DNA from 2 places in the Gordonia sp. C13 genome. Region 1 is predicted to be linked to the other one. Evidence: riboswitches for the same ligand, from Rfam matches in the RefSeq annotation. Region 1 holds a riboswitch; the other holds the start of a gene.

Region 1 (5,850 bases):
GCTGTCATCACGGCGTCGAGCAGCGCAGGCGTCGTGCGATTGGCGTAGGAGATGCCCGACGCGTCGGCCAGCGTGGTGCCCTTCCACTGGTCGGGGAAGGTGGTCGACAGGACCTGCCCGATCGCGTCGACGCCGGCGGCAAGGGTCGCGGGTCCGCCGCGATGCACCGACAATTCGACCGACAGCGTCTCGGCGAGCACGTTGTCGCTGTAGCGGAGCATGTCGTTGACCCGGGTCACCAGCGGTGCGGACTCCACCTTCGCCACGACGCGGTCGCCGGCGGGTGCGGACGCCTCGGTCACCGGCGCATCGACGCCGAGCGCTGCGGCCAGAGCCTCGCCGGCCATGATCCCGGGCGTCGCAGACCGCGGCGAGTACTCGTCGAGCGGTTCGAGGCGGCCGCCGTCGACCATCAGCGACTCAATCGGTGCGATGTCGCCGCCCTGGATGTCCCGACGGTCCCAGGTCCGGTCCATCGTCGGGCCGGAGAAGGCACTCAGGTCAACCGCCACCGAGGTGACCGGGATGCCGGCCTGTTTGATCTGCTCGGCGAGGTCGGCGATGCGGGCGGGTTCGCTGTAGAAGGTGTCGGCATCGGCGGGCTGCGCGGTCAGGGTCGGATCGCCGGCGCCCTTGAGGATCACCTGTCCGTTCGACCCGGCGACAACCGTCGTGGTCAGGCGCGCATCGTGCGGCATGGCCTCGAGGAAGGCCGCGGCCGAGAGCACCTTGTCGTTCGACGCCGGGATGCGCGGACGGGTGGGGTTGCGCGACCACAGCACCTCGCCGGTCAGCGAGTCCGAGATCATGCCGCTCAGGACGCCGAGCGCCGGATTCCGCAGCGCGGGAGCGATCGCCTGGGACACCCCGGCCGGGGTCGGGGCCGGAGCGGTGGCGGCGACCGGGTCGATCTGCGGGTCGAGGGAGATCGCGGCGGGCTGCGGCGGGATACCCGGCGGCAGCTCGGCCTCCTTGTCCAGGCGGAGCGCCACGACCACGGCGGCGGTCGACACCAGCGCGAGGACCACGACGGCGACGATCGTCCACCAGAGGAGTCTGCGACTGCGGGGTCTGCCATCACGACCTGCGGGTCTGGTGGTTGCGCCCACGAAGCCTCCGGATCTCTCGCACTGCCCTTACCGATACTGCACTGACCGACCGATACGCCACTGGCCGAAATGTCGGATATGCGCGACCCGAGGATCCGAAACACCCGCGAACTGCGGGGGTACGAAGCCCGAGGTCGTGGGACTAACAGTATCGTTGTTGCGACGCGCGGCCATCTGGGCCGTCCGGCGATCACACCCCCGATCCGCAACTGCCAGGAGGAACAGTGGAATTCGATGTGACCATCGAGATCCCCAAAGGTGGCCGAAACAAGTACGAGGTCGACCACGAGACGGGGAAGGTCTACCTCGACCGCTACCTGTACACCTCGATGGGCTACCCGGCCGACTACGGCTACATCGACGGCACCCTCGGCGAGGACGGCGACCCGCTCGACGCGATGGTCCTGCTGCCCGAGTCGGTTTTCCCCGGCATCATCGTGCGCGCCCGCATCGTCGGCATGTACACGATGACCGACGAAGCCGGCGGCGACGACAAGCTGCTGTGCGTGCCCGCCGGTGACGTGCGCTGGGACCACATCAAGGACATCTCCGACGTGTCGGAGTACGAGCTGGGTCCGATCTCGCACTTCTTCGAGCACTACAAGGACCTCGAGCCCGGCAAGGAGGTCCAGCCCGGCGGTTGGGTCGGCCGGGAAGCCGCCGAGAAGGTGGCCCAGGAGGCCATCGACCGTCTCGCCGCTCACCCGCACGACGCCAACGAGCCCTCGCGCGGCTGACGCCACCCGAGCAGTCGTTCACGACCGCCGACGACACACGCTGTCGTCGGCGGTTCGTGTTCTCCGGGGTGAACCACAATCGCCGCCTCCGGCCACATCGCCACGTACAGAAGGCGATCGTGAGCCGGCGGCGGCGATTCTGCGTTCGGTCTGGCCCGAAACCTAGGCGACCCGGTGGCGCACGTCCGCGAAGACCGGGAGCACCTGCTCGCGGATTCGACGGTCGGTGGCCGACCCGTCGATCGGGACCAGGATCACCGCGTCGGCGACCTCGGCGGCATAGACGTCGCGCAGGAGCGTGATCAGGCCGTGGGTCGTGCCGACGTAGCGAATGGTATCGGAGTTGTCGGTCGCGGCTCCGGCCTGCGCAACGGCGGCACGTGCCGATGCCGCGTGCGGCGCGATGGCCACCTCGACCTCGAGGGCGACGACGAAGTTCGCCTGGTCATGGGTGCCGGCCCGCAGCAGCGAGCGCGCCCGCTGGGCGTCCCGCAGGGTCTCGCGACGCACGACGATCGGGAAGGTCTGGGCGACGGCATCTCCCGCGATCGCGACCTGGAAGCCGGGACGGCCGATGGTGACGGCGTTGCGCGGTGTGTCGAGTTGGATGGTCATGCGGGGTACCCCTCGTCGAGTTCTGGTCGGGTGGTGGTCGTGGTGGCGCAGAGCGTGCCGAGTGCGTCGAGCAGGCGGTCGATGTCGTCGGAGGTGGTGCCCGCACCGAAGCTCGCGCGGACGGCACCTTCGGGATGGCCGAGGCGTTTGAGCAGCGGGTGGGCGCAGAACTTGCCGTCCCGCACACCGATTCCGTGCTCGCTGCTCAGATACTCGGCCGCGACCCGCGGTGCGACGCCGTCGACGGTGAAGCCGGCGATGCCGACGCGGTCGGTCGAGTCGGTGAAGATCTGCAGCGGACGTACGCCGTCGATGTGGGCGAGACCGGCGTCGAGGCGTTCGCAGAGCCGGAGTTCGTGGAGGCCGATGGCCTCCGGGCCCAGCTCGGCCAGCGCGGCGCACGCCTCGGCGATCGACACGGCGCCGAGCACGTTCGGCGAGCCGGCCTCGTGGCGGGCGGCGCCGGTGTGCCAGGTGGTCCCGGCCGAGCTCTCTCCGCCGCCCAGCTCGACGTCGGCGGTCGCTCCCCCGCCGGCGAGGTACGGGTCGGCGGCGTCGAACCAGTCGGACCGTCCGATCAGGACGCCGGCACCGAACGGTGCGTAGGCCTTGTGACCGGAGAAGGCCAGATAGTCGATGCCGTGGCTGACGATCGAGATGGGGCGATGCGCGACGAGCTGCGCCGCGTCGACCAGGATTCGCGCCCCGTGGCGATGGGCGATCGAGGCGAGCCTGCTGATCGGCAGGACCTCGCCGGTGACGTTCGACGCAGCGGTCACCGCGAGCAGCGACGCCGGCTTCGAGGCGAGTTCGGACTCGATCGCGACAAGGGTGTCCTCGATCGTGTCGCAGGCGGTGACCACGCGAGCCCGATTCCGACCGTCCTTCGGTGCGCACCACGGCAGCAGGTTGGCGTGATGCTCGATGTCGAGGACCACGACGTCGCCGGGCGTGATGTGGGCTGCGAGGTTGATCGCGTCAGTGGTGTTACGGGTGAAGACGACGGTGTCGTCGACGCGGCCGCGGACGAAATCGCGCACGGTCTCACGCGCAGCCTCGTAGCGACGGGTGGTGACCTGCGATAGGTGACCTGCACCGCGGTGCACGCTCGCGTACTCACCGAGGGCGCCGGCGACCTGCGCGGCCACTGATGCCAGCGCCGGGGCGCTCGCCGCGTAGTCGAGATTGGCGTAGCTGACGCTGTGTCCGGCGGCGACGGGAACCTGCGCATCCGCACCGACAACCGGTGCGAGCGCGGGGATGGAGGGCGCCCGGTCCGGGATCGCGGGCCCCGCGGCACGGGTCGGGCGGACGATGGTGACGGGTGCCGAGAGCACAGCAGTCATGACAAGAACTCCTCGAGAATCCACACTTGCCGCATTCGGGTTCGAACGCAGCCAGGTCGTCACCCGGAGCACCCCACCGTGGAGGAGGGTTGCCGACCAGCGAGCCGGGGCTTGTCACTGGCACTCATGACCTGCGACAAGGTTCGCGGATCCCGGAGAAGGGTGTCAATTTAGATTCACCGTGATTCCTAGTTAGGACAGGCTTACCTGTACCCTGGCTGTCGTGTCATCGAGTGAGGTCTTCGTGTTGTCGCGTCCGCACGGCACCGTGCGGGGCGAAGGGGTGGTCCGGTCGTTCACCGACGTCGACGAGGCGTCCGCCGCGCTACGGGCGGGCGAAGTCGCGTCGCTGACCGGCGCGATCCCCTTCGATGTGCGCGACCCGGCGGCATTGATCGCCCCCGCACGACTCCGGACCGGCGAAGCACCGCTGCCCGGGACCGGCCCGCTGTCGCGACGAGCGATCTCGACCGTGCTCCACCCCGATGCCGACGAACATCGCGAACGTGTCGCGCACGCGATCAAGCGCATCGTCGCGGGCGACGTCGGAAAGGTGGTGCTCGCGCGCAGCGTCGATCTCGTCCTCGACGAGGGGGTCCGGCCCGACGAGTTCATCGACGCCCTGGCCGGCGGCAACGCCGGACACAACGCCTTCGGCGTGGATGTCGGCGCCGCGACGGGTTCGGGCACCTGGCTGGTCGGCGCGAGTCCAGAAGTCCTGCTTCGCAAGTCGGGTTCGACGGTGACCTGTCACCCATACGCAGGTTCGGCGGCGCGGTCGGCCGACCCCGCCGTCGACCGTGCCACCGCCGACGAATTGCTCGCTTCGGCAAAGGATCTCGCGGAACACGCCTTCGTCGTCGACCACCTGCGCGAACGCCTGGGACTTCTCTGCGACGACATCGACGCGCCGTCGGAGCCGAAGCTCGAGTCCACCGGCGAGGTCTGGCACCTGGCCACCCCGATCCGCGCAACACTCCGCGACCCGGCGACCACCGCCCTCGATCTCGCGCTGCTCCTCGGCCCCACTCCCGCGGTGTGCGGAACCCCGAGTGATGTTGCCGCACAGATCATCCGGGACGTCGAGGGCGACCGCGGTTTCTACGCCGGCGCGGTCGGCTGGTGCGACGCCGCCGGCGACGGCGAGTGGATGGTGACCATCCGCTGCGCCGAACTCGCCGCCGATGGTCGGAGCCTGCGCACCTGGGCGGGCGGCGGCATCGTCGAACACTCCGACCCGCAAGCGGAACTGGAGGAGACCGCGTTCAAACTGCGGACCGTGCTGAACGCGCTAGGGATCGCGGAGCTGCCCTAGCGCTGTGTGAACCCACCATTTTTCGGCAAACCCAGCACCCCGAGGGGTGGTGGCTCTGCCGAAAAGGGTGGGTTTACCCGTCAGCCGAGCGCCTGATCCAGGTCCGCAAGCAGGTCGTCGATGCCCTCGAGGCCGACCGAGAGGCGGACGACCGAGTCGCTGAGACCGATCGCTGCCCGTCCCTCGGGCCCCATCGCGCGATGCGTGGTGGTGGCCGGGTGGGTGATGAGCGACTTGGAGTCACCGAGGTTGTTGGAGATGTCGATGACCTTCAGCGCGTTGAGGACCTCGAAGGCGCGCTTCTTGCCGTCGATGCCGTCGTGGTCGTTGAGCTCGAAGGTCACCACGGTGCCGCCACCGGACATCTGGCTCTTGGCCAGCTCGAACTGCGGATGCGACTGCAGGAACGGGTATTTCACCCAGCGGACGCGGGAGTCGGCTTCCAGGAACTCGGCGATGCGCAGGGCCGAGGACACCGAGGCGTCGACGCGCAGGCGCATCGTCTCGAGACCCTTGACCAGCGTCCAGGCGTTGAACGGGCTCAGCGCCGGACCGGTGTGGCGCATCAGCTGCTGCACCGGGCCGTCGACGTACTCCTTGGTGCCGAGGACGGCACCACCCATGACGCGACCCTGACCGTCGATGTGCTTGGTGCCGGAGTAGACGATGACGTCGGCGCCGAGATCCAGGCCGCGCTGAAGCAGCGGGGTGGCGAAGACGTTGTCCAA
Region 2 (5,850 bases), on a different contig from region 1:
GGTGCTGCCGGAATCGTCGGTGTCGCTGTCAGGACCACCCGCACCCGAGGCGCCGTCATCCGACGACGGCCCGGCCGACGAGTCGGTCTCCGACCGCGTGACGCCCGGGTCGGTGCCGCCGGTCGACGAGTCGGTCCCGTCTCCACCACCGGCCGGGGTGTTGTCGTGGTCGGTGACCGGCGCCGAGGTGTCCGTGCCCGCAGACGGGTCGCCGATCGACTGACCGTCGGCCACCTCGGTGACCGCGGGCGAACCGCTACCGCTGCCCGACGCCTCGACTTCTGGAGCCGTGGTCTCGGGATCGTCGTCGACCGTGGCGACGAACCGGGCCAGCGCCACCGATGCCGAGGAGTCATCGTCGGCCGGCAGTGCAAGGGTGTTCGGCTGCGAGGTGATCGACGGTCCGACGATCGCGCCCGCCCAGTACCGCACGAAGTTCACCGGCAGCAGCACGATGCTGCGCACGCTGTCCGCGAGAGCAGTCACACCGCGCATGAGTCGTGCCGGGGACAGACTGACGATGCCCTGCAGGATGTCCTCGAACACGAAGAGGTCGGGCAGGTAGGCGCCGTAACCGAGTTGCGGCAGCGGGGGCAGGAAACCCTGGACCAGCCGCACGACGGGTTGCAGATTGGCCAGCGTGATGCCGAGCGGCAGGCCGATCGTCGGACGGCCGGACAGGAAGTCGCCGATCTCGCCGGTGTACCCGATGTCCTTCGCCCAGCCCTGGACCAGCTCGGCGAACGCCGACTTCGCCCCCACCATGCAGACCGTCCCGGACGGGGTCCCCGTGCCGCTGCACGAGACCGGCCGCGTATCCCACTGCGAGGCGGGGTCGCGGTACATCGCCCATGGATAGAGGAAGTGCTTCGTCTGGTATCCGAGGATGCCGTCGATGGCACCGATGGGGTCGTACAGCGGGTCCGGCAGGTCGCAGATGGGGTCGCCGTCGATGCACACCGAGACCACGCGATCGGAGACCGTCCCGAATCCCGCGTCCGCACCGTTCGCGCCGCGCGGGCCCGACATCGTCAGACCGGGGATCACACCGATCAGCGACAGCTCGATACCTCGCCCGGTCTTGTCGCCGGCGCGCCGCGGATCGGAATACAGCTCGCCGCTGATGACGTCCGGGTCGATGGTCACCATGACCGGGTTGCCCTCGTCGTCGAGGATCGGCTCGCCGTTCTCGTCGATCGCGGCGATCTCGCCGACCGTGCCGTTCCCGATCTCGGACAGCACGTCGCCGGCGACGCGGGCGCCCTGCGAATAGCCGGCCACGACGACGGGCTTGCCCTGACACTGTGACTGATAACCGGCAATCGCCGACTTGGTTGCCGCGGTCCCCTGCGCGACACCCGAGTCATAACCCGTCGCTCCCAGGGGCCACAGGGTCGTCGGATAGTCGGCGTAGATGACCTTGTAGGCGCCCTCGCCGGCGTACGGGGAGTTCGGGTCGGGGCTGTTGTCGGGGCCGAGCCCGGTGTAGCGCTGTTTGACGCCGACGAGGTGCTGCCCCTCCGGGTCGTTGGTGCCGCCCACGATGACGACCGCACCCGCGCCACACGAGTCCGCTTTCGCTTCCGGGACACCGCCGACCAAGCCGAAAGATGCGGCGACCGCCACGCCGGTCGCGGTTGCGATCAGAAACGACGTCCGACGCGACCTGAGATGCTCCATTGCCCCCACGAGGCCCACTCCTCACCACTCCCGGACACGCTTCAGGGATGAAGAGGCGTCTTCACCGGGGTTGACCGGAACTCTAAGGGGAGAAAGCGAACCTGACAGGACGCTGAGAAATGCTAACGATTCTGAACAGGTGATTCACGCTGCTCATCCGCCGATTTCACCCGCTCGGAGGACACGTCCACTACACGGTTCGGGTGGCTGACGAGGACTTCGATTCGGCGTGACCGGGAGGGTTCTCTGGCACTCACATCCGTGTTATATCCTTGTCGCCAGGTCATGAGTATCAGCGACAAGCCCCGGCTAGCTGATCGGCAACCCTCCAACCGCGGTGGGGTGCTCCGGGTGATGACCGGGTTGTGGGATCGCGGAAGCGAAGCCCCGGCAAGCGCGGGTCCGAAGGTCGGACCCCAACAGGGTCGAGTTTGGCCCTGCCGACCGTAGAAAGTGATCAACAGTCATGTCTGATGCCAACGAAGGCACCAATCCAGCCGACAACTGGAGCTTCGAGACCAAGCAGGTCCACGTAGGCCAGGCTGCCGATGCAGCCACCAACGCTCGGGCGCTGCCGATCTACCAGACCACCTCCTACGTCTTCAACGACACGCAGCATGCGGCGAACCTCTTCGGTCTCGCGGAGCCGGGCAACATCTACACCCGCATCATGAACCCGACCCAGGATGCGGTCGAGCAGCGGATCGCGGCCCTGGAGGGTGGCGTCGCGGCTCTGCTCGTCGCGTCGGGTCAGGCCGCCGAGACCTACGCGATCCTGAACATCGTCGAGACCGGCGGTCACGTGGTGTCGAGCCCCCGTCTGTACGGCGGCACCTACAACCTCTTCCACTACACCCTGCCGAAGCTGGGCGTCGAGGTGAGCTTCGTCGAGGATCCCGAGGACCCCGCGTCGTGGCAGGCCGCCATCAAGGACAACACCCGGGCGCTGTACGGCGAGTCGATCTCCAACCCCAACAACGAGATCCTCGACATCAAGGGCATCTCGGAGGTCGCACACCGCAACGGCCTGCCGCTGATCATCGACAACACCGTCGCCACCCCGTACCTGATCAATCCGCTGGCCCACGGCGCCGACGTCGTCGTCCACTCGGCCACCAAGTACATCGGCGGCCACGGCACCGCTATCGGCGGCGTGATCGTCGACGGCGGCACCTTCGACTGGCGCGTCCAGCGTGACGGCAAGGACCTGTTCCCCGGCTTCACCACCCCGGACCCCAGCTACCACGGTGCGGTCTTCGCCGACCTCGGCGCTCCGGCCTACGCCCTGAAGGCCCGCGTCCAGTGGCTGCGCGACACCGGTGCGGCAATCGCCCCGTTCAACGCCTTCCTGCTCGCCCAGGGTCTCGAGACCTTGAGCCTGCGCATCGAGCGCCACGTCTCGAACGCGCAGAAGGTCGCGAAGTTCCTGGAGGGCCACGCCCAGGTCGAGTCCGTCGCCTACGCCGGCCTCGAGTCCTCGCCGTGGTACCAGCGCGGCCAGGAACTCGCCCCCAAGGGCCAGGGTGCGATCATCGCCTTCGAGATCAACGGCGGTGTGGACGCGGGCAAGAAGTTCGTCGACGCCCTGAGCCTGCACAGCCATGTGGCCAACATCGGCGACGTCCGTTCCCTGGTCATCCATCCGGCCTCGACCACCCACAGCCAGCTGACCCCGGAGGAGCAGCTCGCCGCGGGTGTCACCCCGGGCCTGGTGCGCCTGGCCGTGGGTATCGAGGGAATCGACGACATCCTGGCGGACCTCGAACAGGGCTTCGCAGCCGCCAAATAGGACAGGTGAGGCAGTTTTGTCGGTGAGTATCGACCTGAACGCGCAAGCGTCTGATCAGCCCGACTGGGAATCGGTCCCGGACGGGAAGCTCGTCGGCATGAGCATCGGCTCACTGCCTCTCGACAGCGGTGAACGGATCGACAACGTCACCCTGGCGTTCCAGCGCTGGGGGACGTTGTCGCCGTCCCGCGACAACGTCATCCTCACCCTGCATGCCCTCACCGGCGACTCCCACGTCACCGGTCCCGCCGACGCCGAGCACGAGACGCCCGGTTGGTGGGACGGCCTCATCGGCCCGGGCCAGGCGATCGACACCGACGAGTGGTGCGTCATCTCGGCCAACGTGCTCGGTGGGTGCAAGGGATCGACGGGTCCTGGGTCCCTCGCCACCGACGGTCGACCCTGGGGTTCACGCTTCCCGCAGATCACCGTGCTCGACCAGGTCCGCGCCGAGGTCGCACTCCTCGACCGCCTCGGAATCCGCAGCGTCGGAGCAGTTCTCGGCGGTTCGATGGGTGGTGCCCGCGCGCTCGAGTGGGCCATCGAGTACCCCGATCGCGTCCGTAGCGCACTGGTGCTGGCAGTCGGCGCCCGCGCCACCGCCGACCAGATCGGCATCCAGACCACACAGATCGCCGCCATCAAGTCCGACCCGGCCTGGCAAGGCGGCAACTACCACGGAACCGGACAGACACCGCTGACCGGCATGGGCATCGCCCGCCAGATCGCACACCTGTCCTACCGCAGCGAACCCGAGCTCGACGAGCGGTTCGAGAACAAACCGCAGGGCGACGAGCAGCCGTTGCTCGGCGGTCGTTACGCCGTGCAGAGCTACCTCGAGCATCAGGCGTCGAAGCTGATGCAGCGCTTCGACCCGGGCAGCTACGTGGTGCTCACCGAGGTCCTCAACCATCACGACGTCGGCCGCAACCGCGGCGGCATCAAGAAGGCGCTCAACGAGTGCAAGGTCCCGGTCATCGTCGGCGGAATCGACTCGGATCGCCTGTACCCGTTGCGGTTACAGGCCGAGCTCGCCGAAGAACTGGGCAACTGCGTCGGCGGCCTGCAGGTCGTGCGATCGGACACCGGACACGACGGCTTCCTCACCGAGTTCGACGCCATCAGCGACCTGCTCAAGCGCACTGTCGAGCTCGCACGCCGCGACGCCTGATCCCGGCCCTCCCGGATTCCAGTAACCGGCCGCCAGCGCTCAGCGCGGGACGGGGACCGGGGTACTCGACGACGCCGGGGGTGCCGTGCGAACGGCTCCGGATTGCGGCGTCTCGTCACTGGGCGACGACCCCGACGACTGACTGGGTGCCGACTGGTACGGCGTCGGCTGGGTCAGCGGCGGCGGAGCCGGCGTGGTGTTGCGCGGCCGGATCTCCTTGGGCAGCAGGGTCGGCGGGATCGGGGGCGGCGTCGAGCCCGGCGCGAACGGCAGCGTCGGCCACGGGAACGGTGACAGCGTGCGCGTGCTGGTCGTCCCGGTCGACGGCGCGGTCGGCGGCAACTCGGTGGTGGCCCAGCCCGGCTGTTCGTTCCATGCCGGCGGTTCCGCCGGCTGCAGCGGTTGGACGGGCTGCTCGTAGGTCTGTTCGACCGGTTGGTCCGGAACCTGCGTCACCGGGGCCTCGGTCGTCGGCACCGGCTCCGAGCTCTGCTCGCTCGATGTGGCGACCGCGGGGACGCTGCCGACCGTCGATGACGGCTCGGGGACGTCGCGGTCGGCGAACGACGAGCTGATCGCGTAGAAGGTGATCAGGACCGCGGCGATGATCGCGCCCGCGGCGGCGAGCGGTGTGGCCGACAACCACTCGCGCTGCCGCTGCCCGCCGATGAAGGCGAGTCGGGTTGTGCCCGAATAGGTTTCGCCGGCCAGAAGTGCCGCCCCGGTCGCCGCGACCAGTTCCGGGGTCGACGGGCACACCGTGTCGAAGTCGTGGCCGCGGGCCATGTCGCGGACCGCGGGCAGATTGGCGAGACCACCGACGAAGACCACCGCATCCGGGGTGACGCCACGAGCGGACGCCTCGGCGACGTAGCGGTCGAACACCTCGCGTGCCTCGCGGACCATCGGTGCGACCGCGTTCGCCACCTGAGACTCGGTCAGCGCGACCCGTCCCGCGCCGCCGGGGAGGGCCACCGAGGGGCCGTCGGAACCGGCTCCCGGGTGTCCGTAGGCGATCTCTTCTTTGGCGGTCCGGCAGGCACTGAGCAGTTCGCTGCGTCCGGCGCGTGTCCGAGCGGCCTCACCGAGCGATGGGTTGTCTGCGGTGAGGTTCGCGGCGATGGCGCGGTCGAGGCGACGTCCGCTGAGGACCGTCGAGCGTTCGAGCCCGGTAATCCGGCGACTGCTCGGATCGACGGTGTAGATCGAC

Evidence for each region. A riboswitch is a leader RNA that binds a small molecule or an ion and turns the genes downstream of it on or off. The one in region 1 is predicted to bind S-adenosylmethionine.
Region 2: linked by a shared signal. The riboswitch ahead of M1L58_RS07920 (bifunctional o-acetylhomoserine/o-acetylserine sulfhydrylase) and the one ahead of M1L58_RS17115 (aminotransferase class V-fold PLP-dependent enzyme) in region 1 are both predicted to bind S-adenosylmethionine.

Annotation. Positions count from the first base shown of each region.
Region 1 is NZ_JALPSY010000023.1:60,312-66,161, reverse strand. It holds gene dacB (D-alanyl-D-alanine carboxypeptidase/D-alanyl-D-alanine endopeptidase) at 1-1,028, opposite strand, end outside; gene M1L58_RS17125 (inorganic diphosphatase) at 1,334-1,846, shown strand; gene M1L58_RS17120 (hypothetical protein) at 2,009-2,461, opposite strand; gene M1L58_RS17115 (aminotransferase class V-fold PLP-dependent enzyme) at 2,458-3,807, opposite strand; SAM riboswitch class IV at 3,825-3,939, opposite strand; gene M1L58_RS17110 (isochorismate synthase) at 4,052-5,122, shown strand; gene M1L58_RS17105 (O-succinylhomoserine sulfhydrylase) at 5,203-5,850, opposite strand, start outside.
Region 2 is NZ_JALPSY010000006.1:206,094-211,943, forward strand. It holds gene M1L58_RS07915 (cutinase family protein) at 1-1,689, opposite strand, end outside; SAM riboswitch class IV at 1,962-2,083, shown strand; gene M1L58_RS07920 (bifunctional o-acetylhomoserine/o-acetylserine sulfhydrylase) at 2,147-3,469, shown strand; gene metX (homoserine O-acetyltransferase MetX) at 3,486-4,640, shown strand; gene M1L58_RS07930 (hypothetical protein) at 4,680-5,850, opposite strand, start outside.